DNA from 3 places in the Streptomyces sp. NPDC047028 genome. Region 2 is predicted to be linked to each of the others. Evidence: riboswitches for the same ligand, from Rfam matches in the RefSeq annotation. Region 2 holds a riboswitch; each other region holds the start of a gene.
The links. A riboswitch is a leader RNA that binds a small molecule or an ion and turns the genes downstream of it on or off. The one in region 2 is predicted to bind cobalamin.
Positions count from the first base shown of each region.

Region 1: it holds a riboswitch for cobalamin, as region 2 does, so the genes downstream of both, ABZ854_RS18290 (prenyltransferase/squalene oxidase repeat-containing protein) here and ABZ854_RS06190 (HoxN/HupN/NixA family nickel/cobalt transporter) in region 2, are expected to answer to the same signal.
Region 3: it holds a riboswitch for cobalamin, as region 2 does, so the genes downstream of both, ABZ854_RS10305 (cobalamin biosynthesis protein) here and ABZ854_RS06190 (HoxN/HupN/NixA family nickel/cobalt transporter) in region 2, are expected to answer to the same signal.

Region 1 covers NZ_JBEYVS010000018.1:136,332-146,789, reverse strand. Annotated here, with positions in the region: gene ABZ854_RS18310 (MBL fold metallo-hydrolase) at 1-413, shown strand, start outside; gene ABZ854_RS18305 (XRE family transcriptional regulator) at 454-1,065, opposite strand; gene ABZ854_RS18300 (hypothetical protein) at 1,321-2,367, shown strand; gene ABZ854_RS18295 (aminoglycoside phosphotransferase family protein) at 2,490-3,158, opposite strand; cobalamin riboswitch at 3,218-3,346, shown strand; gene ABZ854_RS18290 (prenyltransferase/squalene oxidase repeat-containing protein) at 3,462-4,697, shown strand; gene ABZ854_RS18285 (SCO2322 family protein) at 4,694-5,341, shown strand; gene ABZ854_RS18280 (CbiQ family ECF transporter T component) at 5,619-6,731, shown strand; gene ABZ854_RS18275 (ATP-binding cassette domain-containing protein) at 6,728-8,440, shown strand; gene ABZ854_RS18270 (ECF transporter S component) at 8,437-9,267, shown strand; gene ABZ854_RS18265 (transglycosylase SLT domain-containing protein) at 9,606-10,019, shown strand; gene ABZ854_RS18260 (YoaK family protein) at 10,194-10,458, shown strand, end outside.
Region 2 covers NZ_JBEYVS010000004.1:231,703-242,160, forward strand. Annotated here, with positions in the region: gene ABZ854_RS06170 (nucleoside hydrolase) at 1-802, opposite strand, end outside; gene thrS (threonine--tRNA ligase) at 1,031-2,284, opposite strand; gene ABZ854_RS06180 (hypothetical protein) at 2,653-3,429, shown strand; gene ABZ854_RS06185 (hypothetical protein) at 3,531-3,713, shown strand; gene ABZ854_RS06190 (HoxN/HupN/NixA family nickel/cobalt transporter) at 3,727-4,839, opposite strand; cobalamin riboswitch at 4,901-5,101, opposite strand; gene ABZ854_RS06195 (metalloregulator ArsR/SmtB family transcription factor) at 5,180-5,524, shown strand; gene ABZ854_RS06200 (glycoside hydrolase family 13 protein) at 5,987-7,633, shown strand; gene ABZ854_RS06205 (DUF4142 domain-containing protein) at 7,630-8,370, opposite strand; gene ABZ854_RS06210 (DUF6445 family protein) at 8,671-9,357, shown strand; gene sigJ (RNA polymerase sigma factor SigJ) at 9,532-10,344, shown strand; gene ABZ854_RS06220 (DUF4328 domain-containing protein) at 10,404-10,458, shown strand, end outside.
Region 3 covers NZ_JBEYVS010000008.1:153,625-164,082, reverse strand. Annotated here, with positions in the region: gene ABZ854_RS10340 (VOC family protein) at 1-246, shown strand, start outside; gene ABZ854_RS10335 (hypothetical protein) at 335-1,786, opposite strand; gene ABZ854_RS10330 (alpha/beta fold hydrolase) at 2,218-3,315, opposite strand; gene ABZ854_RS10325 (class II aldolase/adducin family protein) at 3,511-4,194, opposite strand; gene ABZ854_RS10320 (lysozyme) at 4,353-5,132, shown strand; gene ABZ854_RS10315 (inorganic phosphate transporter) at 5,299-6,561, shown strand; gene ABZ854_RS10310 (hypothetical protein) at 6,593-6,820, shown strand; cobalamin riboswitch at 6,958-7,100, shown strand; gene ABZ854_RS10305 (cobalamin biosynthesis protein) at 7,200-8,144, shown strand; gene ABZ854_RS10300 (cobyric acid synthase) at 8,141-9,649, shown strand; gene cobN (cobaltochelatase subunit CobN) at 9,646-10,458, shown strand, end outside.

The sequences.
Region 1 (10,458 bases), on a different contig from region 2:
ACCTCCTCCCGGAGATCACCCCGCACATCGGCCTGTACGAGGACCCGGACGACGCGACGGTCACCGACCCCCTCGGCGACTACCTCGACTCCCTCGAACGCGTCGCCCGCCTCTCCCCCGCCGAGGTGCTCCCGGCCCACCAGTACGCCTTCAGCGACGCGCCGGCACGCGTACGGCAGCTTCTCGCCCACCACGAGGACCGGCTCACCGCCCTGCTGGCCCTGCTCTCCACTCCGCACACCCCCTGGCAACTCGCCGAGCGCATGCGGTGGAACCGCCCCTGGGACGACATCCCCTACGGCTCCCGGAACATCGCGGTCTCCGAGGCCGAGGCCCACGTGCGGCACCTGGTGAAACAGGGCCGGGCCGAGCCGGTCGCAGGCAGCGAGCCGGTGAGCTACGTGGCCGTGTGAACCGGGCGGCCTTACCGACCCGGCGGACGGGCGGTGGGCGTCAGGCGGAGGCCGAGGCCGCGGGGTGGGGCGGGTTCACCGTGTGCTCGGCCGTGATGATCATCTCAGCCAGGTCGGCGAGGGTGGTGAGCTGGCGGGCGTTCATCTGCGGCGCCCGGGCGGCGAGCCGGACGAGGCCGCACTCGCGCAGGCGGAGGAGCGGATCCGCCTCGGCCTCCAGGGACTGCAGGACCGGCTGCAACGCCTCGTGCAGCGCCTCCTGTTCGTCCGCGGTGAAGAAGCCGGCCGACAGGCCGAAGTACCTGCGCAGCCGGTCGGCGTGTTCCAGGCTCGGCATGCCGCTCTTGCGCCACTCGCTCAGCCACTGCCGGCTGGTCCCGGCGATCCTGGCCAGTTCGTCCAGCGAGTAGCGCTTGCCGTCGGGACGGCGCCGGGTCTCCCGGATGAAGTCCAGCCGCTGCCGCACCCGTTCGGCCAGTCCCACCTCCGGTGCGCGGCCGCCCCCGAGCAGGTCGACGACGACGCCGACGGGGATGCCGGTCCGGTGCGAGAGGTCGGACACGTCCAGGGCCTCCGGCAGCCGTCCGGGCCGCCCGGTCAGCTCGCCGAGCCGGTCCAGCACGTCGGCCAGCGGGGCGTAGGCGTCACTCACCGAGGTCCCCCCTGGGCGCGTCGTCCGTTCCGTGACTCAAGTGGACGCGAGGCTACCCGGTCCCTCGCCGCGTCACCAGAGAGGCAACACCCCCTGCGCAAGAAGGCAGCAATCGTTGACAGTTGAGGGTGCGGTGGGTGAGGATCACGGCACAGAGAGCAAGATTGATCTGACCCGCCCCGGGTGCCGCCTATGGGGGAGCGGCACCCGGGGTGTATCTCTGTTCGGCTTCTCCCACACGAAGGTGAGGCGCCGATGCCGTCGCCCCTGCTGCTCCTCGGGGCCGGACGTCAGGCCGCGTACGGCGAGTTCCCGCTGGCGCGGATCGCCGCCGTACACCCGGTCGTACTGGTGGGCGCGGCCCCGCCCGCGTGGGCGATCCCCCTCCTGGCCGGTCATCTCGTGGCCGACCCCGACCGGGAGGCGGACACGGCCGCTGTGGTGGCGCGGTTCGCGGCCCGGCACCGGGTCGCCGGGGTCCTGACCTGGTCGCGGGAACACCTGGTCACCGCCGCGCGCCTCGCCGGGCAACTGGGGCTGCCGGGCCTGCCGTACGAGACGGCGACGGCCTGCGCCGACCCGGCCGCGCTGCGCACGCTGCTCGCCCGGCACGGGGTGCCGCCGGCCGGCCGCGACGACCAGGAGGGACCACTGGTCGCCGCCGAGGCCGTCGTCCACGACGAGGACGTCCACATCGTCGCGATCACCCGTACGACCTTGGGGCCGCCGCCCGCACGGCAGCCGCTGCGGCACATCGTGTACGCCCACGACGGCCTGCTGCACAACCCGTTCCTGCGGCAGGCCGTGGAGCGCACCGGCCGGGCACTGGGCCTCACCCACGGTGTCCTGCACGTCGAGCTCCGGGTCACGCCGCGCGGCCCCCGCGTCATCGGTGCCGCCCCGTGCCTGCCCGGCGACCTGATCCCGCTGCTGGTCGAGCGGGCCACCGGCGTCGACCTCGCGCGGGCGGCGGCCGCCGTCGCCACGGGCGGTGCGCCGGACGTGTCCCTGACCCGGCAACGGGCCGCGGCGATCCAGTTCGCCTACCCGGCGGCCACCGGCCGGCTGACCCACCTGGCGCTGGCCCCGGCCGCCGCGCAGGAGCCGTCCGCCGAGCGGATGGTGCTCAGCCGGCAGCCGGGCGGGCTGGTGCGGGCGGCGTCGCACGCCGACGCGAGTGACCGGCTGGCGCACTGGGTGGTGGTGGGGGCGGATCCCGGTGAGTGCGAGGGGGGGTTGCGGGGGTTGGCGGTTCATCTGAGCGCTGCTGTTTCGCCGCCGAGTCGGACGTTCGCGGCGTGACGCTCCGCTGAGGTTGGGTTCGTTCTTGACTGCGGCGCCGTCGTGGCTTGTCGCGCCCACGTGGCGGAGCCGCATATCGATGCAGCCCCGCGCCCCTTTGGGGGCGCTCCCCGACCGCGTGTCTAGAACTTCGCCCGGGATCTGATCAACTCCTCTGCTGGACCGAGCAGTTCGAGTTCTCGCGGGCTCATCGTCGGGTTGGCTGCTCGGCGGTTGCGGGCCTCGGTCAGGACGGGCTCTGTGAGGTCGGAGGGGTCTCTCAGCAAGGACGTGAGGGTGGTGTGGGCCGGGGCGGTGAGGGGGGTGTCGTCCACCGCTACCTGGGCCAGGATGATCGCGGACATGGCCCAGTCCAGGCCGGGTGGGCCGTCCTCGGTGTTGGACCAGTCGATGACGCGGGGGCCGTCGGCCGTGAGGATCACGTTGTCCGGGTGGAGGTCGAGGTGCAGGACCCGTGCGGCCGGATCGTCCGGGTTCCGGCCCGGCAGCGCGTGCAGTTGGCGCAGCAGCCGGGCGAGCAGCGTACCCGCCTCGTCCGGGCCGATCCCGCCGGAGGTGAGGGCGGCGAGCATCGTCGGCCCGGACAGCCGCTCCAGGACCAGGTCGGTGCGGGACGCGGAAGGCCGTACGCGGGGCACCGGATAGCCGTGCTCGCGCACGTACGCCATCACCGCACCCTCTGCGGCCGCGTCCCCCCACCCGCCCCGGTCGCGGCGCAGCACCCACGCGTCGTCTATCTCGTACACGTCCGCCGAGCGGCCCGAGCCGAGCAGTCTCCCCGTCGTCGTCATGGCCGTGACCCTAGTCACCGGGCGGCTGTGCCCACAGCCACTCCTCGAGGTCCGTTCGGCTGCCGGTAAAGTGGCGGCGTCGTCATCACACTCGTACGGGGGGAAGCCGGTGCAATTCCGGCGCTGACCCGCAACCGTGAACCGTCCCCCGGGCGGTGAGCCGGACTGCCTCGTACGGGATTTTGACCGGCTCACGTGCGTCGGCGTTCCGCCGCGCACGGCACCGTCGAGGTTCACGGAGCCGAGCCGCCCGGGGTGTTCCCGTGCGCTGCCCGGCTCTCCGAGGAGAGGCAGTCGCCGATCATGTACGTCCGCCGCAGTGCCGCGGTCCTCGCCGCCGTGGGCGTGATCGCCGCGGCCGGGTCCGCCGCGCCCGCCCTGGCCGCGGGTCCGTCCCCGTCCGCGTCGCCGAAGGTGACGGTCCCGTCCGGCCTGTACGGCACCACCGACCCGACGTACGACGGTGTCTGGCGCCAGTCGCTCACCCTGCTCGCCCAGGACACGCTCGGCTACCGGCCCGCGACCGCGGCCGTCGGCTGGCTCGCGGGGCAGCAGTGCGCGAACGGCGCGTTCGCCGCGTTCCGCGCGGACCCCGGCAAGGCGTGTGACGCCAAGGTGATGGTGGACACCAACAGCACCGCCGTCGCCGTACAGGCGCTCAAGGCGACCGGCGGGCACGGGGCGGCCGTCGAGAAGGCGGCCGGCTGGCTGAAGTCGGTGCAGAACAAGGACGGCGGCTGGGGGTACACGCCCGGCGGGCCCAGTGACGCCAACTCCACGTCCGTCGTCATCGGCGCGCTCGCCGCGGCCGGAGAGGACCCGGGGCAGGTGCGGGCGGGCGGCAAGTCGCCGTACGACCTGCTGGCCACGTTCGCCCTCCCCTGCGAGGGGAAGGGCGGCGGCGCCCTCGCCTACCAGCCCAAGAAGGGCAAGCTCACCGCCAACGCGGACGCCACGGCCGCGGGTGTCGTCGGCGCGCTGGGCAAGGGCTTCGCGGTGAAGGCCGGGGCCGACCGGGGCAAGGCTCCCGCCTGCGCCTCCGGGAAGCCGGCCCCGGCTCGGACCGCGGACAACGGCGCCGCGTACCTCGCGGACGCCGTCGCCAAGACCGGCCACCTCGTTTCGGCCCTGCCCGGCGCCACGGACCAGCCGGACTTCGGCAACACGGCGGACACGGTCGTGGCGCTCGCCGCGGACGGCTACGTCGCGCAGGCCAAGAAGCCGTACGCCTGGCTGGAGAAGAACGCCGGCGCCTGGGCGAAGCAGAGCGGTCCGGCCGCCTACGCCCAGCTGATCCTGACCGCGCACGCGGTCGGCGCCGACCCGGCGGACTTCGGGGGCACGGACCTGGTGAGCGCGCTGAACTCGTCGGGGCCCGCTCCGTGGAAGCAGGCGGCCGCGTCGTCGCACGCCGACGAGAAGAAGAAGTCGGACGACGGTTCCGGCAACAGCGTGTGGTGGATCGTCGGCGTCGGGCTCGTCGGAGGGATCGGCGTGGGCTTCCTGATGAGCGCCCGCCGGAAGCAGCGGCAGCTGTGACCGCCGTCCGCCGTGCCGGGGCCCTGCTGGTCGCCGCGCTGGTGCTGGTCGCCGGCGCGGCGGCCGAGGCGCGGGCCGCGGGCTACCGCTACTGGTCGTTCTGGGAGCGCGCCGACGGGCACTGGACCTATGCCACCGAGGGTCCGTCGACCGCACGCCCCGAGGACGGCGCCGTCGAGGGGTTCCGCTTCGCGGTGAGCCCGGACTCGGCGAGCGCGGTGCGCCCGCGCGGCGCGGCGGACTTCGGGACGATCTGCGCGGGGACGCCCGCCAAGCCGGGGACGAAGCGGGTGGCGTTCGTGCTGGACTTCGGTACGGCCGCGGACGCGCCGTCCGGTGAGCGGCCGCCGCGGGGACGTACCGCGTGCGCGCGGGTGTCCGGCGACGCCACGGCGGCGGAGGCGCTGGCTGCCGTGGCCAAGCCGCTGCGGTACGACACCAACGCCCTGCTGTGCGCGATCGCCGGGTACCCGGCGAAGGGGTGCGGGGAGCAGGTCGCCGCGGGGGACTCTCGTACGACCCCGGCCGCGGGTCACTCGTCCGGCGGACCTTCACTGGGGTTGCCGATCGGCGTCGGAGTGGTCGCCCTGCTCGCGGGCGCGGGGGTGTGGCAGGCACGACGGCGGCGACGCGATGCCGCCTGAGCCCGCACCGGATGCGACCGACCCCGCAGTTCCCCGCGCCCCTGGGGAGGTGACGTCCGCCCTCGGGCGCGGGTCCGCGGGGGCTGAGCGCGCAGTTCCCCGCGCCCCTTCGGAGCACTCCCCGGCCGAGGGCAGCCGCGCCCCTGAGGAGATCACGTCCGCCGTCGAGCGCGAGTCCGTCGGGACTGAGCGCGCAGTTCCCCGCGCCCCTTCGGGGCGCTTTGTAGCCGCGGGCAGGCGTGCCGCTCGGGGCCGCACGGGTGGGCGCGGCGGCACCCTGCGAGCGCCGGTGAGCATAGCGACTCCCGGGTCACGCCGGCGCGCCGCGCAGCTCCATCCCGGGGCCTGGTGGCTCTGGTCCCTCGGGCTCGGGACCGCCGCCACCCGTACCACCAACCCGCTGCTCCTCGCCCTCCTCATAGCCACCGCGGGCTACGTCGTGGCGGCGCACCGCACCCCGAACTCCCCCACCGCCTACACCGCGTTCGCGAAACTCGCCCTCGCCGTGCTCCTCATCCGCCTCCTCTTCGCCACCGCCCTCGGCTCCCCCATCCCCGGCACGCACCCTCTCCTCACACTCCCCGAAGTCCCCCTCCCCCACTGGGCGCAGGGCATCCGCCTCGGCGGCGAGGTCACCGCCGAGGCGCTCCTCTTCGCCGCCTACGACGGCCTCCGCCTCGCCGCCCTCCTGATCTGTGTCGGCGCCGCGAACGCCCTCGCCAACCCGGCCCGCCTCCTGAAGTCCCTCCCCGGCGCCCTGTACGAGACCGGCGTGGCCGTCGTCGTCGCGCTCACCTTCGCCCCGCACCTCATCGCCGACGTCCAGCGGCTGCGCGCCGCCCGCCGGCTGCGCGGCCGGCCGGACCGGGGCCTCAGGGGCCTGCTCCAGGTCGGGCTGCCGGTCCTGGAGGGCGCGCTGGAGCGCTCGGTCGCGCTGGCCGCCGCGATGGACGCCCGGGGTTACGGCCGTACCGCCGAGGTCCCCGCCCCGGTGCGCCGTACGACGGCCGCCCTCACCCTCGGCGGCCTGATCGGCGTGTGCGCGGGCACGTACGGACTGCTCACCGCGGCGGGCGGCACGTACGGCGTCCCGGTGCTGCTGGCCGGGGTCGTAGCCGCGCTCGCGGGGCTGCGTCTCGGCGGCCGGCGCTCCCCGCGCACCCGGTACCGGCCCGACCGGTGGGACGCGCGCGCCTGGCTGGTGGCCGGCTCGGGCGCCGCCGTCGCCGCGGCTCTCACGCTCGCCTCGGTGCGGGACCCGGAGGCGCTGCACCCCGGTGTCGTACCGCTCGTCGCGCCGACGCTGCCACTGTGGCCGGCCGCGGCCGTGCTGCTGGGCCTGCTGCCCGCGTTCATCGTTCCCGCCAGGTCCCCCGAGGAGCCGTCGTGATCCGGTTCGAGGATGTCAGCGTCACGTACGAGGGGTCGGCCGAACCGGCTGTCAGCGGCGTGGACTTCGAGGTGCCGGAGGGTGAACTCGTGCTGCTCGTCGGCCCGTCGGGAGTCGGCAAGTCGACGGTGCTGGGCGCGGTCAGCGGTCTGGTCCCGCACTTCACCGGCGGCACCCTGAGCGGCCGCGTCACGGTGGCCGGCCGGGACACCCGCACCCACAAGCCGCGCGAACTCGCCGACGTGGTGGGCACGGTGGGCCAGGATCCGCTCGCGCACTTCGTGACGGACGTGGTGGAGGACGAACTCGCCTACGGCATGGAGTCGTTGGGGCTCGCCCCGGCCGTGATGCGGCGCCGCGTGGAGGAGACCCTGGACCTGCTGGGGCTGGCCGGCCTGCGGGACCGTCCCATCGCCACGCTCTCCGGCGGCCAGCGGCAGCGGGTCGCGATCGGCTCGGTCCTCACCCCGCACCCCCGGGTGCTGGTCCTCGACGAGCCGACCTCCGCGCTCGACCCGGCCGCCGCGGAGGAGGTGCTCGCCGTGCTGCAGCGCCTGGTGCACGACCTGGGTACGACCGTGCTGCTGGCCGAGCACCGGCTGGAGCGCGTGATCCAGTACGCCGACCGGGTCGCCCTGCTGCCCGCCCGCGGCGCCGCGCCGCTGCTCGGCACCCCGGCCGAGGTGATGGCCGTGTCACCGGTGTACCCGCCGGTGGTCGACCTCGGCCGGCTGGCGGGCTGGTCCCCCCTCCCCCTGACGGTCCGCGACGCCCGCCGCCGCGCGACCCCCCTGCGCGACCGCCTGGCCACCCTGCCTCCACCTCACATCACACCGGCCGGAGGCGCCGCCATACCCCCGGCCGCGCCCCCGGTCCCGGACGGGCCCTCCGCCGAGCGGCCCCGCACAAAGGGCCTCTTCCGGCGGCGTCCCTCCACTGTCGCCGCCCCGCTCACCCCCTGTGTCGCCGAAGTCTCCGCCCTCGCCGTCCGCCGGGGGCGGGTCATCGCGCTGCGGCACGTCGATCTCGCCGTCGCCCCCGGCGAGACGGTCGCCCTCATGGGGCGCAACGGGGCCGGGAAGTCCACGCTGCTCGGCTCGCTGGTCGGGCTGGTGGAGCCGAGCGCCGGCAGTGTGCGCGTCGGCGGGGCCGTACCGCATCGGACCGCTCCCCGGGACCTCGTACGCCGGGTCGGGCTCGTCCCGCAGGAGCCGCGCGACCTGCTGTACGCCGACACCGTGGGCGCCGAGTGCGCGGCGGCCGACCGGGACGCGGGGGCGGAGCCGGGCACGTGCCGGGCCCTGGTGTCCGAACTGCTGCCCGGCATCACCGACGACACCCACCCCCGCGACCTCTCCGAGGGCCAGCGGCTCGCCCTGGCCCTGGCCGTCGTGCTGGCCGCCCGCCCGCCCCTGCTCCTGCTGGACGAGCCGACCCGGGGGCTGGACTACGCGGCCAAGGCGCGGCTGGTGGGCGTGCTGCGCGCGCTGGCCGCCGAGGGGCACGCGCTCGTGCTGGCCACGCACGACGTGGAGCTGGCCGCCGAGATCGCCCACCGGGTCGTCCTGCTCGCCGAGGGCGAGGTGATCGCCGACGGCCCGACGGCCGACGTCGTGGTCTCCTCCCCGTCCTTCGCCCCGCAGGTCACCAAGATCCTCGCCCCGCAGGAATGGCTCACGGTGGCCCAGGTACGGGAGGCACTGGCATGAATCCCCCCAGGCTCCGAGCCGCCCGCCCCGTTCCCCTCGGCCCCCGTTCCCTCGCCGCCCTGGTGCTCGTCTCGGCCGTCGGCGTCGTCGCCTTCTTCTGGCCGTTCCTCGCGCCGCCCAGCTCGCGGCTGAGCGCGCATGCCCAGGACGCGCCCTGGCTGTTCGCGGGGCTGCTGGTGCTGCTGGTCGCGGTCGTCGCGGCGACGATCTCCGAGTCGGGGCTGGGGCCGAAGGCCGTCGCGATGCTGGGCGTGCTCGCCGCGACCGGTGCCGCGCTGCGGCCGATCGGCGCGGGCACCGCCGGCATCGAGCCGATGTTCTTCCTGATGGTGCTCAGCGGCCGCGTGCTGGGCCCCGGCTTCGGCTTCGTCCTCGGCTCGCTGACGATGTTCGCGTCCGCCCTGCTCACCGGCGGGGTGGGGCCCTGGATGCCGTTCCAGATGCTGGCGATGGGCTGGTTCACGATGGGCGCCGGGCTGCTCCCGGGCCGCTCCCGTGTGCGCGGCCGGACGGAGCTGCTCCTGCTGGCGGCGTACGGCTTCCTCGCGGCCTTCGCCTACGGCACGCTGATGAACCTGTCCGGCTGGCCCTTCATGGGCGCGCTGGCCTCGAACATCGCCTTCGACCCGCATGCCGCGGTGGCCGCCAACCTGTCCCGGTTCGTCGCCTACTGCCTGGCCACCTCCCTCGGCTGGGACCTGGGCCGGGCCCTGTGCACGGTCGTGCTCACCCTCGCCCTCGGCCCGGCGGTGCTGCGCGCGCTGCGCCGGGCCACCCGGCGGGCCGCTTTCGAGACCGCGGTCACATTCGACGCACCCGCTGCGTGAGGGCTCGTAACCGGCCGGTCAGCAACGCGGTGAACCACCCCACATGACGCAGGTCACCTACGACCCGGGGCCGTAGTCCTAAATGTCCGATACATCCTTTCGTGCACCCTTGCTGACCTGCACATTGAGAGCCACGCCACACGACCGACGATTCCCGTCGATCCGGCCACAACTAGTAAAAGGGGTCATTGCGGACCCGGTTCCGGCCTGCTTCTCTGGACGACGTCGCCAGGCGCCACGAGCCCTCACGGGCCGCGGCGCCGACGTATGCGGCCACCGCACGACGCGGGGGTCACGGCATACGGGCGATCCACCGTCCCCGACGCAAGAGGTTCTCCGTGTCCGTCTCCTTCATCCGCCGCATCGCCACCCCGAAGAAGGCCATCACCGCCGCCGCCCTGGCCGCCGCCACCGCCGGTATGGCGCTGAGCGCGGCGCCCGCCCAGGCCGCCCCGACCTCGGCCTCCTCCGCTCAGGCGATCGCGCACAAGATGATCCCGGACGCCGCGCAGTACAACGCGTTCAACAAGATCGTCTCTCACGAGAGCGGCTGGAACATCTCCGCCACCAACAGCTCCTCCGGCGCCTACGGCCTGGTCCAGGCGCTGCCGGGCTCGAAGATGGCCTCGGCCGGCTCGGACTGGAAGACCAACCCGGCCACCCAGATCAAGTGGGGCCTGGACTACATGAAGTCCCGCTACGGCAGCCCCGTCGCCGCCTGGAGCTTCTGGCAGGCCAACGGCTGGTACTGAGCCGGCCCCCCCACGAACCGGCGGAACCTGACCCCGCCCAGCGAGCACCCCCGTCCCTCACGGACGGGGGTGCTCGCGTGTGTGCGGGGCGCGTGCGCGTGCGGGGTGCCGTCGGCGTGGGTCCGGGCGTGGTGGACTGGTCCCGCCCTGTCCGACCGCCCGGAGGAAACGACGATGCCGCCCTCGACGACACCGACGCCGGCCCGGGGCCTGGACCCGGAGGCGCGCGGGGTGCCGCTGGTGGCCGTGTTCCTGGTGCTGACCGCGGTCAGCGGCCTGATCGACGCGGTGAGCTTCCTCGGGCTCGGCCGGGTGTTCACGGCGAACATGACCGGCAACGTGGTCGTCCTCGGCTTCGCCGCGGCCGGCGCGCCCGGCTTCTCGGCCGGGCACACGGCGACCTCGCTGGCCGGGTTCCTGCTGGGCGCGGCCGCGTCCG
Region 2 (10,458 bases):
ACACCTCGACCGGGAGGCGGCGGGTGGTCAGGCCCGCGGGGTCGGCCACGGCGCAGACCGCGCCCGCGTCGCCGAGGCCGCCCGCCTCCTCGGCCTCCGTGGGGCCGCCCTGGGAAGTCGGCCGGTGGGCGAGGAGGTCGCCGGCCAGCCGGGTGCCGGGGTCGGTGCTCGCGCGCAGGCGGTGCACGTCCGTACCGGGGACGACGACCCGCATGAACACGTCCAGGCCGTACATGGTGATCGGTACCCCGGCGGTGAGGAGGATCGCCGCCGCCTCCGGGTCGTGCCACACGTTGAACTCGGCGACCGGGGTCGCGTTGCCCGTCGCGACGGCGCCGCCCATGAAGACGATCCGCTCGATGTTGCGGGTCACCTCCGGGTGGGTGCGCAGCAGCAGGGCGATGTTGGTGAGGGGCGCGGTCGGGATCAGGGTGACCGGGCGGGGGCTGGCCAGGATCTCCCGGTGCAGGAGCGTCACCGCGTCCACTGCGGCCGGGGCACGGGTCGGCGCGGGCAGGCCCAGGTCGCCCATGCCGTCGTGGCCGTGCACATGCCGGGCCGAGCGGGCCGGCTCGATCAGCGGCCGCTCGGCACCCCGGGCCACCGGGATGTCCGGGGCACCGGCCCGCTCCAGCACGGTCAGCGTGTTGCGGACCACCCCGTCGACGTCCGTGTTCCCGGCGACACAGGTCACCGCGCGCAGGTCCAGCCCCGGGTGGCGTACGGCGAACAGCAGGGCCAGGGCGTCGTCGACCCCGGTGTCGCAGTCGATGATCACGGGGATGGCGGGCCGGTCGCTCACAGCGGACTCCTTCCGTCGGGACCGACCTTAGAGCCCGCACCGAGAGACCGCGCGTCTCACGGCCACGGTCGTCTCACGGGCCGGCCTTCTTACGGCCCCGGCCGTCTTACGGGCCCGGTCCGCTCTCAGCCCCAGTCCTCTTACGGCCACGGTCGTCTCACGGCCCCGGCCCTCTCGCGGCCCCCGCCTTCTCGCGGCCCCCGCCTTCTCGCGGCCCCGGCCGTCGTCCTACGGCCACAGCCCGGACCCCCGGGCCGCCACCCTCTCGCCGATCCGTCGCAGCAGCTCCGGGGCGGGCATCGGGCCGGGGCGGCGGCCGTCCCGCAGGCGTACGGCGGCCAGGCCCGCCTCCGCCTCACGGGCGCCCAGCACCACCTGGTACGGCACCAGGCGGGCCGCCCGGATCCGGGCGCCCAGGGTGCCCCGGTCGGGGCCCGACAGCTCGGCCCGCAGCCCCAGGGACTCCGCCTCCCGCACCAGTGCCGCCGCCCGCTCCCGCTGCTCCTCGGCCACCGGCAGCACGGTCAGCTGCACGGGCGCCAGCCAGGCCGGGAAGGCGCCGCCGTGGGTCTCGATGAGGTGGGCGACGGCCCGCTCCACGCTGCCGATCACGCTGCGGTGCACCATGACCGGGCGGTGCCGGCCGCCGTCGGGGCCGATGTAGTGCAGGTCGAAGCGGGCGGGCTGGTGGAAGTCGATCTGCACGGTCGACAGGGTCGACTCGCGGCCGGCCGGGTCGGCGATCTGGACGTCGATCTTCGGGCCGTAGAACGCGGCCTCCCCCGCCTCCTCCTCGTACTCCACGCCCGCCGCGTCCAGCACCTCCCGCAGCAGTGCGGTGGCCCGGTGCCACAGCGCGGGGTCGGCGACGTACTTGCCGCCCTCGCCGGGCAGGGACAGGCGGTGCCGTACGGCCCGGATGCCGAGGTCGGCGTAGGCGCGGGCGATCAGTTCCAGGGCGGCGCGGGCCTCCTCGACGGCCTGGTCGAGGGTGCAGAAGATGTGGGCGTCGTTCAGCTGGATGGCCCGGACCCGGGTCAGCCCGCCGAGCACCCCGGACAGCTCGGCCCGGTACATGGTTCCCAACTCGGCGATGCGGAGGGGTAGTTCACGGTAGCTGTGGGAGCGGGAGCGGTAGATCAGGGCGTGGTGCGGGCAGAGGCTGGGCCGCAGGACCAGTTCCTCGGCCGCACTGACGTCCTCGGGCCCACCGGAGTCCTCGAAACCGCCCAGCCTCATCGGCGGGTACATGTCCTCGCTGTAGTGGTCCCAGTGCCCGGAGATCTCGTACAGCTCGCGTTTGCCGAGGACCGGCGAGTACACGTGCCGGTAGCCGGCCCGGCGCTCGGCGTCCCGGACGTACTCCTCCAGGGTGTGGCGTACGACGGCCCCGTCGGGCAGCCAGTAGGGCAGGCCGGCGCCCATCAGGGGGTCGGTGCCGAAGAGGCCGAGGTCGCGGCCGAGGCGGCGGTGGTCGGGCAGGGGGGCGTTCTCGTTCACGGGCGGAACCTCTCGCTGAGGGAGGCGGACACCCCGTGAGAGGACCGACACGACCGCTGGCACGGCCGAAGCCCCGGGGCGTTCGCCCCGGGGCTTCGGATGACTGGCTCAGGTGTCAGCGCGCCGGGACGGTCTCCGGCGTCGTCGTGCCCCTCGGGCACATCGCGGACTTCGCGGACTTCTGGGCGGCGCGCTGCATACGAGGACCGTAACAAGCCGCCGCGCCCGCCCTCAACGCAATTGCTCACTCGTACGGACCGGAGCGCTGGTGGGGTCGGCCCCGCGATGGTGCCGTGGGGGAAGGCGGCCTCTCCCCCCACCGGCCCGACCCCCGACCAGGAGGCACCCCGATGACCCCTGCCGCGATATCCCGCCGTGCCCTCCTCCTGGCCGTCGGTCTGGTCACCCTCTCCGGCTGCGCCACCCTCGGCCTCGAACACCCGGCGACCGCGCCGACGCCGACCCCGACGATCGACCGGCCGACGCCCACCGCGAAGGCGCCGAACCGGGCCGACGGCTCCACGCTCAGCGACGCGCAGGCCCGTGAGGCCCTCATCACGGAGACCGACCTGGGGCCGCCGTGGACCGCCACGCGCGGGGCGGCCACCTGGCGGGACGGTCTGCTGAAGGCGAGCACCTCGGCCGGGGACTGCCAGCGCCTGCTCGACGCCCTCTACGACGACGAACTCCTCGGTGGCCCGCCGCGCGTCGCCGTCGGCCTCGACGACACCGACACCGACGCCCAGATCCGCTTCCAGATCGGCGCACGCCGGCCGGCGGACGTCGACGGGGCGCTGGCCTGGCTCGGCGGCATGCCGTCGCAGTGCGCCCGGTTCACGGCCACCACGGAGGCCGGCACCCTCGAGGACATCCAGGTCACCGACGCCCCGCTGCCCGACGTCGGGGACGTACGCCAGGGTCTGCACATCACCGTGGCCGCCCTCACCCGCGACGGGGACCAGCTGCTCCTGACGATGGACGTGGCCGCCGTCCGGGTCGGCACGGACGCCTTCGCCCTCACCAACGGCGGTCTGGGCGACGTACCGAACGACGCCACGCAGGCAGCCGTGCAACTGGGCGCACTGCGCCTGGCCGACGTGCGCAAGCAGGGCCGGGCCCAGGTCTGAACACCCTTGCGCCCCTTGCCGATCCAGCCGTCCGTCCCTAGGTTGAACGGCACCCCGCCCCTGCCCGACCGACCCCCCACCGCTGTTGCTGCGAGGTCCCCGTGCCCGAACGCACAAGCGCGAGCCCCCACTCCCGGCTCCGCGCCCTGAGCGCGACCCCCACCGCCCGAAGCGTCGCCGCCGCCGTCCTCACCATCGCCGCCCTGATCACCGCGGGCAACGCGATCCCGGCCCACGCGGCGGAACCGGCACCCTCCCTCACCGCCCCGGCCGCCGGGCACTGAGGCAGCAGTTCCCTCACTCCGACGCCGCGGGTGCCTCCAGGGTCCAGCGGTCCTCCACGCGGGCGAGGCGCCAGTAGGAGAGGGCGAGGGCCCAGACGACGACGAAGAGACCGACGATGATGTAGCCGACGCTGTCCAGGTTGAGGCCGGCGATCCAGGTGGTGACGGCGTCGCTCAGGGCGAACTTGTCGTGCAGGACGCCGACCAGTTCGATCGTGCCGATGAAGAAGGCGACCGCGATGGACAGGCCGGTGATGGTGAGGTTGTAGAACACCTTGCGGACGGGGTTGGAGAACGCCCACTGGTAGGCGAAGTTCATGAACGTGCCGTCCAGCGTGTCGAACAGGCTCATGCCGGCCGCGAAGAGGAGCGGCAGGCACAGCACCGCGTACCACGGCAGTCCCGCCGCCGCGCCCGAGCCGGCCATCACCATCAGCGTGACCTCGGTGGCCGTGTCGAAGCCGAGGCCGAACAGGAAGCCCAGCGGGTACATCTGGCCCGGCCGGGACACGGACCTGGTGAGCCGGCCCAGCAGCCGGTTCATGAACCCCCGGGAGTCCAGGTGCTGTTCGAGTTCCTTCTCGTCGTACGTCCCCGCCCGCATCGCGCGGAACACGCGCAGGATGCCGACCAGGGCGATCAGGTTGAGCGCGGCGATGAGATAGAGGAACGTGCCCGAGATCGTCGTACCGAGGAACCCGAGCACCCGGTGGGTGGCCGAGTGCTCGTCTGTCACCTTTCCGGCCAGCGAGGTGCCGCCCGCGATCAGCAGGGCGAGCAGCACGACCACGCTGGAGTGGCCGAGCGCGAACCAGAAGCCGACGGACACCGGCCGCTTGCCGTCGGCCATCAGCTTGCGGGTGGTGTTGTCGATCGCGGCGATGTGGTCGGCGTCGAAGGCGTGCCGCATGCCGAGGGTGTAGGCGGTGACGCCGAGGCCGATGCCGAAGACCTCGTGGCCGACCTTGTAGTGCTGCGGGGCGACCAGCAGGAACAGCACGCCGAACGCGACGACGTGCAGGGCGGCGATCACGGCCAGCAGCCCCGCCGTGCGGTAGGTGTCCTCCCGCCGCCACTTGAAGGTGTTCGGCCCGGGGGCGTCCGGTCCGGTCGAGCTCGGCCTCACGGCCGTACTGCGGGCAGGGTCGGGCAAGGTCATCCGGTTCACGCTCCAGCACCTCGTGGATCACTTCGTGAGCTGCCGTGGCCGGTCTCCTGGCTGACGGGTCGCGCGTTCGCCGTCCCTGCCTTCCCGGTCGTACGACCAGTGGCCCGGCGGGTGCCGGACGGGACGAGAACTCCCCGATCACAGTGGCGAGGGCCGCGTCGGCATGGACCCCTGAGGGGCCGTCACCGACTTCCCGAACACCACGGCGTGCCTACGGTAGAGGTGCGGGCGGGTGCCTGCATAGCTGCATACCTGGGCAGGTATTCAAGATCACATCGCGGCCTGCGAAGATGTCGGCATGCATCTCGTGCCTGCCGACCGAGCGGACCGTCGCACCATCGACGGTCACCGGGTGTGCGAGGCGATCGCCGCCATCGGCGACGCGGGCCACGTACGCACCTGGGCCGACCGCTTCTCCCTGCTCGCAGACCCCAACCGGCTGGCCCTCCTGCTCGCCCTGCACCGCACGGGCCCGCTCGCCGTCTCCGACCTCGCCATCGCCACCGGCATGAACGACCCCGCCGTCTCCCAGGCCCTCCGCCTGCTGCGCGCCGCCGGCGCGGTAACGGGCGAGAAGGAGGGCCGCGTGGTCCGCTACCGCTTGGTCGACGAGGAGATCGCAGCGGTACTCCAACACTGCTGAACCCGCCTGCCCGCCGCCCACCAAGGCCCCCTCCCGCCCCACCGAGTCGTCCGCCGGGGGTTCCTTCCGTCCCGCCGGGTCGTCCGTCGGGGGTTCCTTCCGTCCCTGCGGGTCGTCCGCGGGGGGTTCCTTCCGTCCCACCGGGTCGACCACCAAGGGTCCCTCCCGCCCCTGCGGGTCGTCCGCGGGGGGTTCCTTCCGTCCCACCGGGTCGACCACCAAGGGTCCCTCCGCCCCACCGAGTCGGCCGTCCGGGGCCCCCTCCGGGCCACCGAGTCGGGCCTCGGCGGTTACTTCTCGATCCAGCGAGTCGGGTGGTGGGTGGGCGAGGCCGGGGGGTTCGGGGGCGGAGCCCCCTGAGGGGCCCAGCGCGGCGCCGCCGCACGAGCACCAACCCGGCCCAGTGTCACCGCGCCCCAACCCCAATGTTCCCTTTCCGGGCAATGTGGACAGAGTCCAGGTATGGCAGACCTCTCCCCCCGCAACCCCGACTGGTGGCGCCAGGCAGTCATCTACCAGATCTACCCCCGCAGCTTCGCCGACGCCGACGGCGACGGACTCGGCGACCTCAACGGCATCACCGCCCATCTCGACCACCTCGCCACCCTCGGCGTCGACGCCCTCTGGCTCAGCCCCTTCTACCCCTCCGAACTCGCCGACGGCGGCTACGACGTCGCCGACCACCGTGACGTCGACCCCCGCCTCGGCACCCTCGACGACTTCGACGCCCTCGCCGCCGAGGCCCACCGCCTCGGCCTGAAGGTCGTCGTCGACCTCGTCCCCAACCACACCTCGCACCAGCACGCCTGGTTCCAGGAGGCCCTGCGCTCCGCCCCCGGCTCCCCCGCCCGCGACCGCTACGTCTTCCGCCCCGGCCGCGGCCCGCACGGCGAACTCCCGCCCACCGACTGGCAGTCCGTGTTCGGCGGCACCGCCTGGCGCCGTGTCCCCGACGGCGAGTGGTACCTCCACCTCTTCGCCCCCGAGCAGCCCGACCTCAACTGGGCCAACGAGGAGGTGCGCGCCGACTTCCGCACCACGCTCCGCTTCTGGTCCGACCGCGGCGTGGACGGCTTCCGCGTCGACGTCGCCCACGGCCTCGCCAAGGACCTCACCGAGCCACTCCGCGACACCGGCGACATCGGCGCCACCGGCGAGGACGCCCTGCCCCGGGTCCCGCCCGGCACCCACCCCCACTGGGACCGGGACGAGGTCCACGAGATCTACCGCGACTGGCGCCGCGTCTTCGACTCCTACACCCCGCCCCGCACCGCCGTCGCCGAGGCCTGGGTACCGGACGCCCGCCGCGCCCTGTACGCCCGCCCCGACGAACTCGGCCAGGCCTTCAACTTCGAGTACCTGCAAGCCGGCTGGGACGCGGACGAACTGCGCGAGGTCATCGGCGGCTCCCTCGCCACCGCCCGCGCCGCCGGCGCCTCGGCGACCTGGGTGCTGTCCAACCACGACGTCGTCCGGCACGCCACCCGCCTGATGCTCCCGCCCGGCACCGACCCCGACGCCTGGCTGCTGTCCGGCGGTCACGCGCCGGCCGTCGACCAGGAGGCCGGCCTGCGCCGGGCCCGCGCGGCCACGCTGCTGATGCTGGCGCTGCCGGGATCGTCGTACGTCTACCAGGGCGAGGAACTCGGCCTGCCCGAGGTCGCCGACCTGCCCACCGAGGTCCTCCAGGACCCCATCTGGGAGCAGACCGGCCACGTCCGCAAGGGCCGCGACGGCTGCCGGGTGCCCCTGCCGTGGACGACGACCGGACCGTCGTACGGCTTCGGGACCGGGGCCTCCTGGCTGCCGCAGCCGGCGTCGTTCGCGTCGTACGCCGTCGAGGCACAGGCCGGTACCGAGGGCTCCACGCTGGAGCTGTACCGCACCGCCCTGCGCCTGCGCCGCAAGCTGCTCCAGGGCGAGTCGCTGACCTGGACGCCCGGGGCGCCGGCCGGGGTCCTGGACTTCGCCCGCACCGAGGCCTGGCGCTGCGTCACCAACCTCACCGCCGCGCCCGTGCCCCTGCCCCCGGGCGAGGTCCTGCTGGCCAGCACCCCGCTCCCGGAGGCGGGACTCCTCCCGCCGGACACCACCGTGTGGCTGGACTAACCCGCCGTCGGGGCCGGCCCCGGCGCGTTGCCCCGGTCCTTGCTGTCCCCGCTGTCGGTGATGCCGTTCAGGTCCAGCGGCGTGGACGTCGCGTTCGGCGGCGGGGTGAGGATCACCTCGGGCTGGCCGGCGGGCGGGGGCGGCGGCGTCAGGTCGGCCTGGGGCAGCTTCGGCGGGGTCGTCTGCTGGAAGAGGGTCTGGTCGAAGTCGATCAGGCCCGTCCTCTCCATCACCGTGATGTGGTCGAGCACGGTGTCGTTGGCCTGGTCGGCCAGCGCCCGCACCAGCGAGTTCTTGGTGGTGGAGCGGATCTTCGCGATCGTGTTGAAGATAGAGCCGTGCGTCATCCGCAGCGTGTTGGCGAAGTCGACGTCGAACTGTCTGCCCTGGTCGGACTTGAGCGTCTGCACGAAGCCCTCCTGCTGGGGGCTCGCCACGTTGGGCAGCGTGATGTTCAGCATCGGCGCGATCTTGCGGCAGGAGGCGTCCAGCGCCGCGTGCCCGTCGATCAGGTGCCGGCTCGCGGTGACCACCCCCTTGGTGGTGCCCTTCTGCAGCCCCAGCTGCCCCACCGGGTACTCCCACAGCCCCGCCGCCCGCACCTTCACCACGAAGTCCCGGTCGCCCTCGGTCAGCGGCCCCCACTGGGTGTTGGCGATGATCCGGGTGGACTGGCTGGTCACCTGGTTCAGGCCGAGCATGCCGGGATAGACGAGCGCGGCGAGGGTGAGGGCCATCGCACCCCCCACGAAAATGGTTCCCGTCGCGTTCCGCGAAAAGCGCACCGTGCCTCCTGCCCGGCCATGGATCCGCCCGGCGGGCGGTGAGGACACACAGCAGTACGGACGCGGGAGCCGTTCGTATCTGTCGCGCACCGAAAAATCCGGGAGCTTCCCGCGCCCCTCCGGCGACCTGGGCGGATCGCCCGTAACGCCTGCCTTGCCCGGCCCTCGGTTGGGCAAAGATTGACCATCCGCAGGGAGAGTTGACCATTCCCCGGCCGAACCCAGGACGAACCCCGCCCTAAGTTCGGCCGTATGCCCGCTCAACCCCCGCCCAGGATGCCCGCCGCGCTGCCCGTCCTGCCCTACCGCAAGCCCACCAAGGGCCGCGACTACTGGGTGCTGGACGACGTCCTGCCCGACGTGGACGCCGTACGGGAGCGGTGCCTGGCCAAGGACGACTGGGTCAAGGGGTACCCGTACACCTCGGAGACCTGGCCGGGCCTGCGCGCCATGCCCGGCCTGGAACCGGCGGAACTGGCCCGCATCGAGCGGCTGGTGAGGAAGGCGACCGGGGCGAAGGAGCTGTGGGTGCAGCAGGCGCCCGGCGGCGGCACCCTCAACCACAACTGCGTCCAGGTCGTCGGCGAGGGCGAGAGCGAGCCGCGCCCGCACACCGACTCGCGCGCGCTGTGCCGGTACGCGGCCGTGCTGTACCTGAACCCGGCCGTCCCCAAGGACTGCGGCACCAGCTTCTTCCGCCAGTCCCTGCCCGGCGGCCGGCTCGGCGGCAACGTCGTCCAGGCCCCGCACAACAACCTCGTCGAGGCCCTCGGCACCCGCTTCGTGGCGCCGAACGCTTTCGAGGAGGACGTCCGCGTCCCCCACAAGTACAACCGCCTCCTCCTCTACAACGCCAACCTCGTGCACAGCGCGACGGGCTACTCCGGTACGACGCTGGAGGAGAAGCGGATGACGGCGGTCTTCTTCTGGATGGCCTGACGGTGCGGTGACCTGGCCGGAGCCGCGGTGCTCTGGCAGGTTGCTCCCATGGACCACGACGGCACGGACCACGAGGACGCGGGCCACGAGGACGCGGATCACGAGGACGCGGACCACGACGGCACGGACCCGTACTTCTCCCACCGGCGGCTGCTGTTCGCGACCGCCTACCGCATGCTCGGGAGCGTGACGGACACCGAGGACGTCCTCCAGGACACCTGGCTCACCTGGCACGCCGCCGACCGCACCACCGTCCGCAGTCCCCGCGCCTACCTGGTCCGCACGGTCACCAACCTCTGCCTCAACCGCCTCACCTCCGCGCGCGCCACCCGCGAGCACTACGTCGGACCCTGGCTCCCCGAACCCCTCCTGGCCTCCCCCGACGCTGCCGAGGAGACGGAGCTGGCGGACAGCGTGTCGACGGCGATGCTGGTCGTCCTGGAGACGCTCGCCCCGGTCGAACGGGCGGTGTTCGTGCTCCGCGAGGTCTTCGGCTTCTCCCACGCGGAGATCGCCGGCTTCCTGGACCGCCCCGAGCCCGCCGTCCGGCAGATCGCCCACCGGGCCCGCTCCCACGTGCGCTCCCGCCGCCCCCGCTACGACACCGACCCCGGGCGGCGCGCCGCCGTCACCGACCGCTTCATCGAGGCGTGCGCCGGCGGCGACCTCAACGCGGTGCTGGAACTCCTCGCCCCCGACGTCACCGTCTGGGCCGACGGCGGCGGCAAGGTCAGCGCCGCCCGCCGGCCCGTCCACGGCCCCGACCACGTGGCGCGCTGGATCCTCGGCATCCTGACCAAGCCGCAGATGACCGGCGTCGCCTTCGAACCCGCCCGGATCAACGGCGAACCGTCCCTCCTCCTCACCGCCTCCGGCACCCCGGCAGGAGCCCTCACCTACGACCTCACGGAGGCGGGCATCACCAACATCCGCCTCCAGGTCAACCCGGACAAACTGCGCGGCCTGCGGCCGTCGGGGCTGTCGTAGCCGTACCTCTCGGCCGGGTCACGTGGCCCCGGCGCACCGCCGTACGCCAGGATGATCACGTGAATGACCAGATAGCGCAGTCCCTCTTCCGGCCCACCCGCTCGGCCGGGCGGA
Region 3 (10,458 bases), on a different contig from region 2:
GCGGTGATGCTGGGCTCCAAGGGCCGCGGCGGACTCTTCGACACGGTGATGAAGGACGCGGGCCCGACGGGGGTCTACATCGCCGTGGACGACGTCGACGCCCACCACCAGCGGGCCGTCGAGCACGGCGTGGAGATCGTGATGCCCCCGACGGACCAGGACTACGGCTCACGGGACTACATGGCCCGCGACGCCGAGGGCAACATCTGGAGCTTCGGGACGTACTGCCCGGAGATCACCACCTGAGGGCGGGACCGCCCGCCGTCGTTCGCCTGCGGCACCGTCGTGGCCGGTCGCGCGGTTCCCCGCGCCCCTCACGTGCGCGGCCGAGCCCTCAGCCGCCGGTGTGCACCTGGAACGCGGCCCGGCGGACGGCCTTGGCCAGCGCCGGGTCGGGGTGGGCGGCGGCGAGGGCGACCAGCACCTGCACGGTGCGCGGGTGCCCGACGGCGCAGACCTCGTCGAGCAGCATGGGGACGGTGGGCTGCACGGCGGACTCCAGGTGCCGTACCAGCATCGACGCCTCGCCGTGGTCGGAGACGGCCGCGGCGGTGTCCACCCACAGCCAGGTGGCCTCCTCACGGGTCAGCACCTCGTGGGCGTCCTCCGGGTCGGCCCCGTCGTGCTCGGCGAGCCACAGCAGGGCGTACGGCCGCAGCGCCGGCTCGTCGACGACGGCGTGCACGTCGGGCTCGGCGGGGGCGCCGACGACTCGGAGCGCCTCGAAGGCGAGGCCGCGCAGCAGCGCGTCGTCGCCCCGAGCGGCGTCCACGAGTTCGGCGACGGCGCCGCCGACGGGGCGGGCGGCGAGCCAGGCGCGGTATTCGGCGCGGGCGGCGTTGGGGCGGAGCTGGGCGCAGCCGCGCAGCATGTCCTCGGCGGACTGCTCGATGTTGCCTGCCGGGCTCTGCGCGGCCACGCAGATCTGCTCCAGCTTGACCCAGACCGCCCAGTTGCCCAGCGGGGTGAGCGTGGCCTGGCCGGCGTCGCAGGTGAGCGCGCCGACGGAGGCGAGCGCGCCCAGGGCCCAGTCGAGCAGCGGGGCGAGCGGGGTGTCGGCCGGGACGGCCGGTTCCGCGGGTGCCGGAGGCAGGGCGGTCGGTGCGGGGCCGGTGAGGCGGGCGAACCCGGCCGGTGCCGGTCCGGGCTCGTAGGGGACCTCGCAGCGTTCGGTGCGCAGTTCGGTGACGCGCTGCTGGAGCAGGTCGAGGAGCTGGGCGACCGGGACGGGGCCGGCGGACAGCTGGAGGAAGGAGAGCACCTGGGGCATGGCCGAGACGACCTCGGCGACGGCGGCGGGCTCGTGGCCGTCGGGTTCCGGACTGGCCAGCGACCAGGCGTCGAACAGGGCGACCCAGCCGCGCAGCACGGCGCTGTCGTCGCGGTCCCAGGCGCGCAGCCGCCAGCCGGGGCGGGCGCTGTCGCCGTGCACCTCGACGAGTCCGGCGAGGCGGGCGGTGTCCCAGTCGGTGCGGACCTGAGCGACGCTCAGGTCGAGGTGGGCGGCGGCGCGTTCGGCGGTGGCCTCGGAGAGCGTGGCCTTGCCGTCTCCGGTGGCGCCGTCGCTGCCGGGGCCGAGGGCGGCGTCCGCCCAGCAGGCGACGCGGACCGCGCCGGCCAGGCCGGTGCGGGCCATTCTGGCCAGTTCGGCCGGGGCGGGGGTGCCCTCCGGGGGCCGGGGTGCGGGGCGGCGCGGGCGCCGCTGGTTCACAGCTCTCGGGACGGCGGCCAGGGGCCGCGGTCGGACGAGTCGGAGCCTGGAGTCGCGCGGGATACGGGACGTCACGGCTGCAGTCTTCCTGCTGACGGTCCGAAAACCCAAACGGAATGCCGCCGGGAGCGGGTGGACGGGCCCGCGCGTCCGCTCGACGGCGGTCCGGGCGGCGGATTCAGGCCAGTCGTACGGCCTTGAACGGAATGCCGGGAACCGGTGCTTCCCGGCCCTGCCCGATGGGTGCGCCGCCGAGGCGGCAGCGGGCCCGGTACGAGCCGGGAGCGGGCCCGGTACGAGCCGGCAGCGGGCCAGGTACGAGCCGGCAGCGGGCCCGGTACAGGCCGGCAGCGGGCCCGGTACGAGCCGGCAGCGGGCCAGGTACAGGCCGGCAGCGGGCCCGGTACGAGCCGGCAGCGGGCCCGGTACGAGCCGGCAGCGGGCCAGGTACAGGCCGGCAGCGGGCCAGGTACGAGCCGGCAGCGGGCCGGGAGCGGGCCGGGGGCTCACATCAGCGGGGTCAGGAACCGGCGCACGCGCTCCTCGTACCCCTCCGGGTCGGGGTTCCACATGGCGCCGTGCGGGGCGTGCGGAACGGTGTGCAGCGCGACCAGGTGCGGCTGGTGGGCGGCCATCCGGCGCGAGAACTCCCAGGGTGCCACCGCGTCCCCCGGGCCGTGCAGGATCAGGGTGGGCACGGCGAGCCGCTCGTGGCCGTCGGCCGCGGCGGGGCCGCGCGTCCGGTCGGCGTGCAGTCCGGCGCGGCCCTGGGCGGCCCGCACCGCGAGCGGCAGCAGCGGCCCGGGGGTGTGCCGGGCCCGGGCGAGGGCGCGCAGCGTCGCCTCCCAGCTGAGCACCGGGGAGTCCAGGACCAGACCGGCCACGCGGTCCCGTACCGCGGACCGCTCGGCGGCGCGGAGCGCCATGGTGGCGCCGGTGGACCAGCCGAGGAGGACGACGCGCCGGGCGCCGTAGCGGACGGCGTAGCGGATGGCGGCGTCCACGTCGCGCCACTCGGTCTCGCCGAGGTGGTGGAGGCCGTCCGGCGGGCGGGGGGCGCCGAGGTCGCCGCGGTAGGCGAGGGCGAGGACCGGCAGGCGGCGTTCGTGCAGGAACCGCATGACGTTGAGGGCGTGTTCGCGGGTGGTGCCGAGGCCGTGCACGGCGATCACCCAGGTGTCCCGGGCGCCGGGCACGAACCAGGCGGGCAGGGAGCCGAGTTCGCCGGGCACGTCGATGTCGGCGTGGTCGAGGCCGAGGGCGGTGCCGGGGTTGCCGACGTGCAGGTTGGGGGTGAGCCAGACGGAGTCGCCGGGCGCGAGGGTGCCGTGCGTGACGCCCTGGAGTCGGCGGACGACGGTGTCGGCGGTGTGTTCGGCGGAGTGCAGGACGTCGCCGACGACGGCGTGGGAGCCGTTCCCGGCGAGGCCGTAGGTCCCGGGGCGCAGGGTGGCGAGGTCACGGGTGAGCGTGACCTGCCCCGCGGCCGTGCGGTGCACGGTGAGCCGGGGTTCGGTCGGCAGGGGACGGCCGGCGGGCGCCTTCAGGGCGGCATCGCTGGCGAGCCGGCCGACGGCGACGGAGGCCGCGCCGGCCGCGAGCATCCCGGTGAACGCGGCGGCGGTGGCTCTGAGGGCGGCGGTCGCTGTGACGGTGCGCACGGCTCCAGTGTCCCGGCGCACCCCACGACCGGCCAGCGGAACGCCGGTACGGGGTGACGGCCCGGGGCGGGGTGACGACCCCGGGCGGGCCGACAGCAGGGTGCGAAGGGGACTGCGGGCGGGTGGTGTGGGCACGGGCTACCTCCGTTGGCCGTATCCCTTCAGGCGTTCCCCGGTCTCGGCCAGTTGTGCCTCCGTCAGCAGAGAAGGCGTCAGGCCGGGCACGCCGGACGCGGTCAGCCACAGGCGGCACATCCACTCCAGCTGGGCGGTGCGGTCGTAGGCCTCGTCGAGGGTGGCGCCGTAGGTGATCGTGCCGTGGTTCCGCAGGAGGCAGCCGGAGCGGCCGTCGAGGGCGCGGAGCATGTTCTCGGCCAGTTCGTCGGTGCCGTAGGCCGCGTACGGGGCGACGCGGACGCGGCCGCCGAGGGCGCTGGTCATGTAGTGGATCGGGGGCAGTTCCGTGACGAGGGTGGAGACGGCCGTGGCGTGCACGGCGTGGGTGTGGACGACGGCCCGCGCGCCGGTCGTGCGGTAGACCGCCAGGTGCATCGGCAGCTCGCTGGTCGGCACGAGCGTGCCGCGTACCTGCCGGCCGGCGAGGTCGACACCGGTGAGGTCGGCGGGGGTCAGCCGGTCGTAGGGCACGCCGGACGGCGTGACCAGCACGACGTCCCCGACACGTGCCGAGACGTTGCCGGAGGTGCCGACGACGAGCCCGTCGGCCACGCTGCGCCGGGCCGTCGCGACCACCGCCTCCCAGGCCCGAGCCTCCGACGCCCGCGTCTCTTCGTCTCTCGTGTCCCGCAGCGGTTCAGCCATGCCGTGATCCTCCCAGCCGTCCGGTCCGATCGTCGTACCGCCGAATGAGTGGACCCGTACGAAACGCCGCGAAAATCCGCTCATTGGATGATCAGTCGGCATTCAATGATCCCTCTTGCTCGCTGGACGATGTTTCACCGCCACAGCTGGGGGGACGCATGGCCCGTCATCGCACACCTTCCCGTCGCCGTCCCCGCCGCCGTCTCGGCGTGCTCGCGGTGACCACCTCCGCGCTCACCCTCCTCACCGCCGCCACGGCGACCGCGGTCCCGGCCTGGGGGCCGCCCGCCACGGTCGCGAGCCTGCCCCGGGGCCACGACGTCTCCTCTCACCAGCGCAACGTCGACTGGCCCGAGGCCCGCGCCAACGGATCCCGGTTCGTCTACATCAAGGCGACCGAGTCCACGACGTACCGCAACCCGTACTTCGCCGAGCAGTACGGCGGCGCGGGCGACGCGGGCGTGATCAAGGGCGCGTACCACTTCGCGCGCCCCGACCGGTCCTCGGGCGCCGCGCAGGCCGCCTTCTTCGTGCACAACGGCGGCGACTGGCAGGCCGACGGGCAGACCCTGCCGCCCGCGCTCGACATCGAGTACAACCCGTACGACCCGAAGCACGAGTGCTACGGGCTGAGCCACGGGCAGATGGTCGACTGGATCTGGTCCTTCAGCGACGAGATCAAGCGGGAGACCGGGCGCCGCCCGGTGATCTACACCACCACCCACTGGTGGGACACCTGCACCGGGCGCAGCACCTCCTTCGCCCGCTCGCACGCCCTGTGGATCGCCCGGCACGGCTCGCGGGGTCCGGGCACACTGCCCGCCGGCTGGGCGTACTGGACCTTCTGGCAGTACGACACCAAGGGCGGTCTGCCGGGCGACCAGAACCTCTTCAACGGCTCGCCGAGCCGGCTGCGGACCTTCGCGCGCGGGTGGTGACCGAGGGGCTCGCGGGGCCGGGGCACACACCGGCGCACCACGGAATCACAGGCGGAAGCACGGCCCCCCGTTACCGACATCGCGAGTCCCGGCCCAGTTCACCTTCCGTTCACTCAGATTGCCTACGTTCGACGAGCCAATGACGCTCGAACGATTGCCTGGGTAAATGGAAAGCTTCTCGCTGATCCTCGCGATTGTGGTCGTAACCGCACTTGCGTTCGATTTCACGAACGGTTTCCACGACACCGCCAACGCGATGGCCACCACCATCTCGACCGGTGCCCTCAAGCCCAAGGTCGCGGTCGGCATGTCCGCCGCACTGAACCTTGTAGGCGCTTTCCTCTCCGTGGAGGTCGCCAACACGATCTCCAAGGGTCTCGTCGATGAGAACGGCATCCGTCCCGAGGTCATCTTCGCCGCCCTGGTCGGCGCGATCCTCTGGAACCTGGTGACCTGGCTGGTGGGTCTCCCCTCCAGCTCCTCCCACGCCCTGATGGGCGGCCTGGTCGGCGCCACCGTCGCCTCCGCGGGCTTCGGTGCCGTCCACGGTGACGTGCTCGTCACCAAGGTGCTGCTCCCCGCGGTCGCCGCGCCGGTCGTGGCCGGCATCGCGGCGATGCTCGCCACCCGGCTCTCCTACGGCGTCGGCGGGAACGCCGGCGGCGAGGCCACCCGCAAGGGCTACCGCGCGGGCCAGATCGCCTCCGCCGGCCTGGTCTCCCTCGCCCACGGCACGAACGACGCGCAGAAGACGATGGGCATCATCACCCTCGCGCTCGTCGCGGGCGGTGCCCTCGCCCCCGGTTCCAACCCTCCCACCTGGGTGATCCTGTCCGCCGGCATGGCGATCGCGCTCGGCACCTACATCGGCGGCTGGCGGATCATCCGCACCATGGGCAAGGGCCTCACCGAACTGCAGCCGCAGCAGGGCTTCGCCGCCCAGACCAGCGCGGCCACGGCCATCCTGGCCTCCTCCCACCTCGGCTTCTCCCTCTCCACCACGCACGTCGTCTCCGGCTCGGTGATGGGCGCGGGCCTCGGCCGCAAGGGCGGTGTGGTCCGCTGGTCCACGGCGACCCGCATGGTCGTCGCCTGGGTGCTGACCCTGCCGGCCGCCGCACTGGTCGGGGCGCTCGCCGAGTCCGTGACGGACCTCGGGGACTGGGGCACCGGTGCCGTCGTCGTGTTCCTGGTCGCCTCCAGCGCCGCGATCTGGAAGCGGTCCCGCCGCGAGGTCGTCGACAGCTCCAACGTCAACGATGTCGACGCCGCCGAGGAGCCGGCCGGCGTGGTGACCACCGCCATCGCCATGGTGACCCCGCCCCCGGTGGGCCCGGTCCCCGCCGACCTGACGGCCACGATCCCGGCCCCCGCCGAGACCTCCGCACCGGTCGTCGCTCCGGCGGTGCCGCCGGCCGCCGCCGTCTGACCCGGTCATTCCGGACAACCAAGGAAACGACATGAAGATCGACTGGGCGGCCATCGGATCCGTCTTCGGCGTCAGCCTCGTGGTCACCGTGGGACTGGTGACCCTGTTCACCCTCGGCGTCACCGGCCTGGCCCGCCGCGAGCGGGCCGCGGCCGAGGGCAACTCCGCCGCGCTCGCCGTGACCGGCGCCTACGTCTGCTTCGCGGCCTGCGCGGCGGCGGTGGCGTACGGCCTCTACCTGATCGTCGGCAAGTCCTGACCAGGTCCTGACCGACCGTCTGGAAGGCCCCACCCGGCCGCATGCACCGGGGTGGGGCCTTTCGCATGTCCGAGGAGACACACCGCCGGTGTGGGGATCGGCACACTCTCCCCCCGCAGGTCAACGGCAAGTTGACGGCCGTTCCGGGGGCGTGGTGGACTGCCCGGGCCATGTACGGCGGCAGCAGAGGAAGCCGGTGTGAATCCGGCGCGGTCCCGCCACTGTCACCGGGGTAGCAATCCCCGGGAGCCAGGAACTCTCACCGCCGGTCTCGTCAACCCAGGGCGCGGACACCCTGAGTGAGGACATACCGCCATGCTCGGCTGCCGAACGAGGATTCTTCACCGGCCCTTCGCCGTGCCCGCGGCCGGCTGAGCCGATGGGTGCCGATCGCAGTTACGCGTACGGCGCCGCCGCCGGCCTCCTCGGTGACCTGCTCCTCGGCGACCCGCGCCGCGGGCACCCGGTCGCCGTGTTCGGACGGACGGCCGCGGCCGTGGAGAGCGCGTTGTGGCACGACCACCGGGGCTGGGGCGCGCTGCACACCGCCGTGTGCGCCGGAGGCGCCGTCGCCCTCGGGGCGCTCGCCACACACGCCGTACGCCGCTCCCCCGCCGCCTCCGCGGCCCTGACCGCGGCCGCAACCTGGGCGGTGGTCGGCGGCACGTCGCTCGCCCGGGAGGCGCGGACGATCGGCCGCGCCCTGGAGTCGGATGACGTGGAGGCGGCCCGCGCGCGGCTGCCGCACCTGTGCGGCCGGGACCCGCAGGCCCTGGACGCCGACGGGATCGCGCGGGCCGTGGTCGAGTCGGTCGCCGAGAACACCTCGGACGCGGTCGTGGGCGCCCTGGTGTGGGGAGCGGTCGGCGGAGTGCCGGGCCTGCTCGGCTTCCGGGCCGTCAACACGCTGGACGCGATGGTCGGTCACAAGTCCCCCCGCTTCCGCCGCTTCGGCTGGGCCTCCGCCCGCCTCGACGACCTCGCCGGCTGGCCGGGGGCACGCCTGACCGCCGTACTCGCCACGCTCGCCGGACCCGATCCGCGCGGTGCCGCACGCGCCTGGCGGGCGGACGCGCGCCGGCATCCGAGCCCCAACGCCGGGCCCGTCGAAGCCTCGTTCGCGGGCGCCCTCGGCGTGCGGCTGGGCGGCACCCTCTCCTACGGCGGCCGGGTCGAGCACCGCCCCGTGCTGAACGGCGACGCCGGACGCGCGGTCCGTGTCACCGACGTCGACCGGGCCGTACGGCTCTCCCGCCGGGTCGGCCTCCTCGCGCTCGGCGTGACCGTCGCCGGGCGCCTCCTCCTGAAGGGACGTGGGAAGTGAGCGGGGGTCTCCTCGTCGCCGGCACCACCTCCGACGCCGGCAAGAGCGTCGTGACGGCCGGGATCTGCCGGTGGCTGGTCCGCCAGGGCGTGAAAGTCGCGCCGTTCAAGGGGCAGAACATGTCCCTCAACTCGTTCGTGACCCGCGAGGGCGCGGAGATCGGGCGGGCCCAGGCCATGCAGGCCCAGGCGTGCCGTGTCGAGCCGACCGCGCTGATGAACCCCGTCCTGCTGAAGCCCGGCGGGGAGCGCAGCAGCCAGGTGGTGCTGCTCGGCAAGCCGGTCGGCGAGCTGAGCGCCCGCGGCTACCACGGGGGCAGGCAGCAGCAGTTGCTCGGCACCGTGCTGGACTGCCTGGCCGAGTTGCGGGGCACGTATGACGCGGTGATCTGTGAGGGGGCGGGCAGCCCGGCCGAGATCAATCTGCGGCGGACCGACATCGTCAACATGGGCATCGCGCGCGGCGCGCGGCTCCCCGTCCTCGTCGTCGGCGACATCGACCGGGGCGGCGTCTTCGCCTCCTTCTTCGGCACCGTGGCCCTGCTCTCCCCCGAGGACCAGGAACTGGTCGCCGGTTTCCTGGTGAACAAGTTCCGCGGCGACGTCAGCCTGCTCGAGCCGGGCCTGGACATGCTGCACGGGCTCACCGGGCGGCGCACCTACGGCGTCCTCCCGTACCGGCACGGCCTCGGCATCGACGAGGAGGACGGGCTGCGCGTGTCCCTGCGCGGCACGGTCCGGGAGTCGAACGTCGCCCCGCCGGTCGGCGAGGACGTGCTGCGGGTCGCCGTCTGCGCGGTCCCGCTGATGTCCAACTTCACCGACGTCGACGCCCTCGCCGCAGAACCCGGCGTCGTCGTCCGGTTCGTGGACCGGCCCGAGGAACTGGCCGACGCCGACCTGGTGGTGGTCCCGGGCACGCGCGGGACCGTGCGGGCGCTGGAGTGGCTGCGCGAGCGGGGACTCGCGGACACGCTCGTCCGACGGGCCGCCGAGGGGCGTCCGGTCCTCGGGATCTGCGGCGGCTTCCAGGTGCTCGGCGAGCACATCGAGGACGACGTCGAGTCCCGGGCGGGCGAGGTCGCCGGGCTCGGTGTGCTGCCCGTGCGGGTGCGGTTCGCCCGCGAGAAGACCCTGACCCGGCCGGTGGGCGAGGCCCTCGGCGAGCGGGTCGAGGGCTACGAGATCCACCACGGGATCGCCGAAGTGACCGGCGGTGACCCCTTCTTGGACGGCTGCCGGGTCGGCCAGACCTGGGGCACGCACTGGCACGGCTCGCTGGAGTCGGACGGCTTCCGGCGGGCCTTCCTGCGGGAGGTGGCGGCCGCCGCGGGCCGCCGCTTCGTGCCCGCGCCGGACACCTCGTTCGCCGCGCTGCGCGAGGAGCAGCTCGACCGGCTCGGCGACCTGATCGAACAGCACGCGGACACGGACGCGCTCTGGCGGCTCATCGAGTCGGGCGCGCCGCAAGGACTGCCCTTCATCCCACCGGGAGCGCCCGCATGAGCACAGTGTTGTTGTTGTCGACCGCCGACACCGATCTGCTGGCGGCCCGGGCCTCCGGCGCCGGCTACCGGATCGGCAATCCGACCCGCGTCGACGTCACCGGCGAACTGCCGGCGCTGATCGAGGGCGCGGACCTAGCGGTCGTACGGCTGCTCGGCGGCAAGCGGGCCTGGGAGGACGGGCTGGCCGCGCTGAAGGCGGCCGGCATCCCGACCGTGCTGCTGGGCGGCGAAACGGTCCCGGACGCCGAGCTGATGGCCGAGTCTTCCGTGCCGGCCGGTGTCGTCGCCGAGGCGCTGAGGTACCTGGTGGAGGGCGGCCCGGCGAACCTGCTGGAGCTGTCCCGGTTCCTGTCGGACACCGTGCTGCTGACCGGCGAGGGCTTCGAGGAGCCCCACAAGATGCCGGAGTACGGCCTCCACGGCTCGTACGCCGTGCGGGAGGGGCGCCCGACGGTCGGCGTGCTCTTCTACCGGGCGCACGAGCTGAGCGGCAACACCGGCTTCGTCGACACGCTGTGCGAGGCGATCGAGGCGCAGGGCGCCCACGCCCTGCCCGTGTACTGCGGTTCGCTGCGCGGCGCGGACGCCGGGCTGTACGAGCTGCTGGGCCGGGCCGACGCCCTGGTCGCCACCGTGCTCGCCGCCGGCGGCACCCACGCCTCGCAGGCCTCGGCCGGCGGCGACGAGGGGTCCTGGGACATCGGGGCGCTCGCGGACCTGGACATCCCCGTGCTGCAGGGGCTGTGTCTCACCTCCTCGCGCGACGCCTGGGACGCGTCCGACGCCGCCCTCTCCCCCATGGACGCG